One region of the Variovorax sp. UC74_104 genome, then DNA from elsewhere that is predicted to be linked to it. Evidence: predicted binding sites of a transcription regulator. Region 1 holds the regulator's gene; the other holds the start of a gene.
What was found. The regulator HrcA, encoded in region 1, represses chaperone genes, less so after heat shock. The targets are predictions, from matches to a motif close to TTAGCACTCNNNNNNNNNGAGTGCTAA.

Region 1 (3,396 bases):
GGGTCGATCAGGCGCAGGCGACAAGCCGCGATGCGCGTGGGTCGAAAGGGCAAGGCTGAATTCGTGCTTGCAAAGCAAACGGCTGTTTGGCTGTTCCGTAGCCCTTTGGGCGGAGGCTGCGGCCCACGTGCACCCCGACGAGAGATTGCCGTAGGAAACCGCAGGTTTCTGGAGGGAATCTCGCCCCCATTTCGACAGCTGCGGCAGAGTCATTCGAGCCACCGGAGGGGTGGCTTTTTCATTGGAGGGAGCAATGTTTGTTGGGTATGCGCGCGTGAGTACGGCTGAGCAAGAGGCAGATTTGCAGCTTAGAGCGCTGAAGAGGTATGGAGTGAGGAAGGTGTTTTGGGAGAAAGGTTCGGGCGTTGGTCCTCGTCCGGAACTGCAGAGGCTGCTCGAGTCTCTGAGGGAGGGGGATACGCTCGTGGTCTGGAAGCTGGATCGCATAGCCAGGTCTATGCAGGAGGTGCTGCGCGTTATGGACGTGCTCAAGGGGCGGGGTTGCGGCTTCCGATCCCTGACGGAGCCTATCGATACATCGCACTCGTTTGGAGAGCTTGCTCTTCAAATGATCGCGGCGTTCGCCCAGTTTGAGCGGAGTCTGATACGGGAGCGCTGTGAGGCTGGGAGGGTTGCCGCGAAGGCTCGGGGGGTGCTGTTTGGTCGCCGGCCGTTGGTGGTTGATGAGCACTCTGCGGCGTGTGCGATGCTTTATCGTGCCGGCTTCACCATCCGGGAAATTGCCGAAATGCTAGACGTGTCCTACACGGGTGTGCGGTCGGCGTTGGTGCGCGAAGGCGTGTCTTTTCGGCCGCGCTTCGTGAGATTTTGAAAGTACAACACTAAAATCTTGCAATGCTGGACGACCGTGCCAAGTTGCTGCTCAAGACGCTCGTCGAGCGCTACATCGCTGACGGGCAACCCGTGGGATCGCGGACGCTTTCGCGTTCGTCGGGGCTCGATCTGTCGCCGGCAACCATCCGCAACGTCATGTCCGACCTCGAGGCGCTGGGGCTGATAGCCAGCCCGCACACCTCGGCCGGCCGCGTTCCGACGCACCGCGGATATCGGCTTTTCGTGGACACCATGCTGACCGCCCAGCGCGAGCAGATGACCGCGCCGAGCCTCGCGCCCGACCAGCCGCAGAAGGTGATCGCCAATGCGGCGCACCTGCTGTCGAACATGTCGCAGTTCGTCGGCGTGGTGATGGCGCCGCGGCGCGCGTCGGTGTTCAAGCAGATCGAGTTCCTGCGGCTGTCGGAGCGCAGGCTGCTGGTGATCATCGTCTCGCCCGATGGCGACGTGCAGAACAGGGTGATCTTTCCGGAGGCCGACTACTCGCAGTCGCAACTGGTCGAGGCCTCGAACTACATCAACGCGAACTATGCCGGGCTGACCATCGAGCAGGTGCGCGACCGGCTGCAGTCCGAGATCGAGAAGCTGCGCGGCGAGATCGCCACGCTGATGCAGGCAGCCGTGCAGGTCAGCTCGGAAGTGCTGACCGAGGCAAAGGAAGACGACGTCGTGATTTCCGGCGAGCGCAACCTGCTGTCGGTGAGCGACTTCTCCAGCGATATGGGGCAGCTGCGCCGCGCCTTCGAGCTCTTCGAGCAGAAGGCCCAGCTGATGCGCTTGCTGGACGTGTCGAGCAAGGCCGATGGCGTGCGGATTTTCATCGGCGGCGAAAGCCAGGTGGTGCCGTTCGAGGAGCTTTCGATCGTCAGCGCGAACTACGAGGTCGACGGGGAGGTCGTGGGCACGCTGGGCGTGATCGGGCCGACGCGCATGCCTTACGACCGCATGATCCAGATCGTCGACATCACGTCGCGCCTCGTGACCAACGCACTGAGCCATCGCAAGTAGGCCCGTCGGCGCGCATAGAATCGTTGCGCGTGGGCCGTTAGCTCAGTTGGTTAGAGCAGCGGACTCATAATCCGTTGGTCGCTGGTTCAAGCCCAGCACGGCCTACCACCACTCCCTTGACGATTCGATCCCGCATCTTTCGTCGTGCTTTCGGGGAGCAGCCCAAAACAGGCTATAATCGAGAGCTTAGCGGCTGTAGCTCAGCTGGATAGAGTACTTGGCTACGAACCAAGGGGTCGTGGGTTCGATTCCTGCCAGCCGCACCATCTTGAAATGCCCGGGAGATTCGTCTTCCGGGCATTTTCTTTTTCGGGTTTCGATTTATTCAATTTGCCCGAATAGTTCGAGAGAGGGCTCCAAAGCGGGCTATAATCGCTAGCTGTGCGGCTGTAGCTCAGCTGGATAGAGTACTTGGCTACGAACCAAGGGGTCGTGGGTTCGATTCCTGCCAGCCGCACCACTATAAAGAAAGCCCGCAACGCGAGTTGCGGGCTTTTTTCTTTTCGGAGGATCAGCGTGAACAAGGCATTCACCAAGGAAACGGATTCCGACGGAGACGACGACGGCGCGGATGGCGCCCTGCCACCGATTCCCGCGGGCGGCAAGAACTACATCACCCCCGACGGCTACGCGCGCCTGCGCGACGAGCTGCTGCACCTGATGGACGAGGAGCGCCCGAAGATCGTCGAGACCGTCCATTGGGCCGCCAAGAACGGCGACCGCTCGGAAAACGGCGACTACCTCTACGGCAAGAAGCGCCTGCGCGAGATCGATCGCCGCATCCGCTTCCTCACCAAGCGCCTCGAGATTGCGGAGGTCACCGATCCGTCTGTGCACCATGGCCGCGACCAGGTCTTCTTCGGTGCCACGGTCCTTTATGCCGACGAGGCCGGCGAGGAGCGCAGCGTCACCATCCTGGGCATCGACGAGGCGGAGAGCGCGAAGTCGCAGGTCAGCTGGATTTCGCCGATCGCGCGGGCGTTGCTGAAGGCGCGCGAAGGGGACGTCGTGAAGCTCGTCACCCCGGGCGGGGCGCACGAGGTCGAGATTCTGTCCGTGAGCTATCCGGCGCCGCGCTCGGCCACTGACTGACGGCAGCTCAGGGCGCGGGAACCGTCCTGGAGGCGGTCAGCACCGATGCCGTGCGCCGCGCTGCTCGCAGCACCGCATCCAGATGCGCGCGGTCGCGCACGGCGATCACGAAGCGCAGGTCGGTCGAATCCTGCGGGGTTTCGTCGGCCATCTCCACGTGCGTGATGTCGGCTTCCGCATCGGCCAATGTGGCTGCGACACGCGCCAGCACACCCTTGTCGTTGCGCACGGTGATGACCACGCCGGTCTCGAACGCGCGCGTCGGCTCGTCCGCCCATTCGACGGCGAAGAAGCGTTCGCTGTCCTTGTGGCGCAGCCGCTGGCCGACACCGCAGTCTTCGGTGTGCACCACCAGGCCTTCGCCGTGGCCGAGATAGCCGACGATCGGGTCGCCGGGAATCGGCCGGCAGCACAGCGCGAAGCGCACCGAGGAGTTCTCGC
Region 2 (3,396 bases), 2.4 Mb from region 1:
CGCGGGCCTGGGCGTGGTGTTCGGCGTGTTCCTGCTGAGCTATCCGCGTGTGCTGCGCGGCATCGACTGGGCGCTGCTGGCGATCATCGCGCTGATGTTCGTGGACCTGCGGCAGTTGGCGGAACTGCCTGCGGTGGTGGCGCTGCTGGGCCACTGGCCAATCACCGAGGGCTGGCGTGCGTACCTCGCAGCCATCGTCACCTCGCAGTTCATCAGCAACGTGCCAGCGGCCATCCTGCTGGACGGCCACGTGCGCGACCTGCCCGCCCTGGCGGCCGGGGTGAGCGTAGGCGGCTTCGGCTGCGTGCTGGGCTCACTGGCCAACCTGATCGCGCTGCGGCTGGCGAAGCTGCCCAATGGGCTGAGCGAGTTCCATCGCATCAGCATTCCGTTTCTGCTGGTGTGCGCAGCCTCGGCGGCGCTGCTGCGGCTGGGGTGACAGCGGTGGCGGGGAGACAATCGCTTCCTCCCCTCCCGCCCCTTTTCGCGCACGCGCCAGCCACGGCCTCCCGAACACATCATTCCCAGCAGCACTGGCGGGGCTACTCGAAGCAGTGCCCGGAGATGGCGAAGGCCGTGTCAAAGTCGCCAAACCATGGAAGCACCCAAGGAACCGCCATCGATCTCTCCCCGCATGGCGATCGCCTACGCGATCGGGTCGCCCCTGGCGTTGCTCGCGCTCGTCTTCCTGCCTGCAGGCTCGATCGGCTGGCGCCCAGGATGGGTGTTCCTCGCAGTGCTGGTGCTTGGTTTCGGCGTCTCGGCGATGGTGCTCGCGCGGGTCAATCCGCTGATCTATCGCGCGCGCAGCCGCATCCAGCCGGGCACCAAGGGTTGGGACAAGGCATTGCTCGCGGTCATTCTTCCCGCGATGGTGGCCATCCTCCCCGTGGCGGCACTCGATGCCGGGCGCCATCACTGGTCGGAGGTCCCTGTTTGGCTCATGGTGCTAGGCTACATCGCGCTGCTCGGCGGGATCGCCCTGACCGCGTGGGCACAGGCCGTGAATCCGTTCTTCGAGCCTGGCGTGCGCATCCAGTCCGAACGCCAGCAGCGCGTGATCGATGCAGGGCCCTATCGGTTCGTTCGCCACCCGGGCTATGCCGCAGCGCTTGCGTTGTTCTTCGGCATGGCACTTGCGCTGGGCTCCTTCTGGGCGCTCGCCCCTGCGGCGCTCGCTTCGGCCGTCCTGGTCTTGCGGACCTCCTGGGAAGATCGCCTGCTGCAGGCCGAGCTTTACGGGTATGCGGACTACGTCCATCGTGTCCGCTGGAGGTTGGTTCCCGGGCTCTGGTAACCGCAGGGCTGTCCATCGACCTCTTTGCGCTCATTTTTACCCGGATTTAATTTCCGATTGGCGTTCTGGCGCGGTCATGAATGCCCGGTGCCGCATCCCAGCGGACCCACAGCCCTACCGACAAGCCCACCCGCATCCTTGAAACGTCATCGATTGCCCTTATGATTAGCACTCGCTGCTGATGAGTGCTAACAACGGCCTCGCTTCCAGTCGATGGGCTGCCGGTCCCCGGTCCGGCACCCGACCACAAACCCGTTTCTTATCCATACATCCAGGAGATGCAATGAAACTTCGTCCTTTGGCCGATCGCGTGATCGTCAAGCGTGTTGACAGCGAAACCAAGACCGCATCGGGCATCGTGATCCCCGACGCAGCCGCCGAGAAGCCCGATCAGGGTGAAGTCCTGGCCGTAGGCCCGGGCAAGCGCAACGACAAGGGCGAACTGGCCGCTCTGACCGTGAAGGTCGGCGACCGCGTCCTGTTCGGCAAGTACAGCGGCCAGACCGTCAAGGTCGGCGGCGACGAGCTGCTCGTCATGAAGGAAGACGACCTGTTCGCAGTCGTCGAGAAGTAATTCAACAGATCCCCATTCGGAGTAATAGAACATGGCAGCAAAAGACGTAGTCTTCGGCGGCGAAGCCCGCGCACGCATGGTCGAGGGTGTGAACATCCTGGCCAACGCAGTCAAGGTGACCCTGGGCCCCAAGGGCCGCAACGTGGTGCTCGAGCGCTCGTTCGGCGCCCCCACCGTCACGAAGGACGGCGTGTCGGTCGCCAAGGAAATCGAACTGAAGGACAAGCTCCAGAACATGGGCGCCCAGCTCGTGAAGGAAGTGGCCTCCAAGACCAGCGACAACGCCGGTGACGGCACCACCACCGCGACCGTGCTGGCTCAAGCCATCGTTCGCGAAGGCTTCAAGTACGTGGCCGCCGGCATCAACCCGATGGACCTGAAGCGCGGCATCGACAAGGCCGTGTCGGCCCTGGTCGAAGAGCTGAAGAAGGCCTCGAAGCCCACCACCACGTCGAAGGAAATCGCTCAAGTCGGCTCGATCTCGGCCAACAGCGATGAAACCATCGGCAAGCTCATCGCCGACGCGATGGACAAGGTCGGCAAGGAAGGCGTGATCACTGTCGAAGACGGCAAGTCGCTCGAAAGCGAACTCGACGTCGTCGAAGGCATGCAGTTCGACCGCGGCTACCTGTCGCCCTACTTCATCAACAACCCCGAGAAGCAATCGGCGCTGCTCGACAACCCCTTCGTGCTGCTGTTCGACAAGAAGATCAGCAACATCCGCGACCTGCTCCCCACGCTGGAACAAGTCGCCAAGGCCGGCCGTCCGCTGCTGATCATTGCCGAAGAAGTCGAAGGCGAAGCCCTGGCTACGCTGGTGGTGAACACGATCCGCGGCATCCTGAAGGTCGTGGCCGTCAAGGCTCCTGGCTTCGGCGACCGCCGCAAGGCCATGCTGGAAGACATCGCCATCCTGACGGGCGGCAAGGTCATCGCTGAAGAAGTGGGCCTGACGCTCGAGAAGGTGACGCTGGCCGACCTGGGCCAGGCCAAGCGCATCGAAGTGGGCAAGGAAAACACCATCATCATCGACGGCGCCGGCGCTGCTGCCGACATCGAAGCCCGCGTGAAGCAAGTGCGCGTGCAGATCGAGGAAGCCACGAGCGACTACGACCGTGAAAAGCTGCAAGAGCGCGTGGCCAAGCTGGCCGGCGGTGTTGCCGTGATCAAGGTCGGCGCTGCCACCGAAGTCGAAATGAAGGAAAAGAAGGCTCGCGTCGAAGACGCCCTGCACGCCACCCGCGCTGCAGTGGAAGAAGGCGTGGTTGCCGGCGGCGGCGTGGCTCTGCTGCGTGCCAAGCAAGCCGTGGGCGACAAGGTCAAGGGCGACAACGCTGATCAAGACGCCGGCATCAAGCTGGTGCTGAAGGCCATCGAAGCTCCCCTGCGCGAAATCGTGAACAACGCCGGCGGCGAAGCCTCGGTGGTGGTGAACGCGGTTCTGGCCGGCAAGGGCAACTACGGCTTCAATGCCGCCAACGACACGTACGGCGACATGCTCGAGCTGGGCATCCTGGACCCGACG

Region 2: a site for HrcA is predicted at 1,463-1,489, ahead of ACHMXA_RS09415 (co-chaperone GroES). Genes of this name have one in related genera too.

Annotation. Positions count from the first base shown of each region.
Region 1 covers NZ_CP171978.1:6,060,733-6,064,128, reverse strand. The annotation lists gene ACHMXA_RS28600 (recombinase family protein) at 302-832, shown strand; gene hrcA (heat-inducible transcriptional repressor HrcA) at 856-1,863, shown strand; tRNA gene ACHMXA_RS28590 (tRNA-Ile) at 1,895-1,971, shown strand; tRNA gene ACHMXA_RS28585 (tRNA-Arg) at 2,053-2,129, shown strand; tRNA gene ACHMXA_RS28580 (tRNA-Arg) at 2,247-2,323, shown strand; gene greB (transcription elongation factor GreB) at 2,380-2,955, shown strand; gene ACHMXA_RS28570 (bifunctional (p)ppGpp synthetase/guanosine-3',5'-bis(diphosphate) 3'-pyrophosphohydrolase) at 2,963-3,396, opposite strand, start outside.
Region 2 covers NZ_CP171978.1:2,025,333-2,028,728, reverse strand. The annotation lists gene ACHMXA_RS09425 (SLC13 family permease) at 1-439, shown strand, start outside; gene ACHMXA_RS09420 (methyltransferase family protein) at 596-1,297, shown strand; gene ACHMXA_RS09415 (co-chaperone GroES) at 1,581-1,871, shown strand; gene groL (chaperonin GroEL) at 1,903-3,396, shown strand, end outside.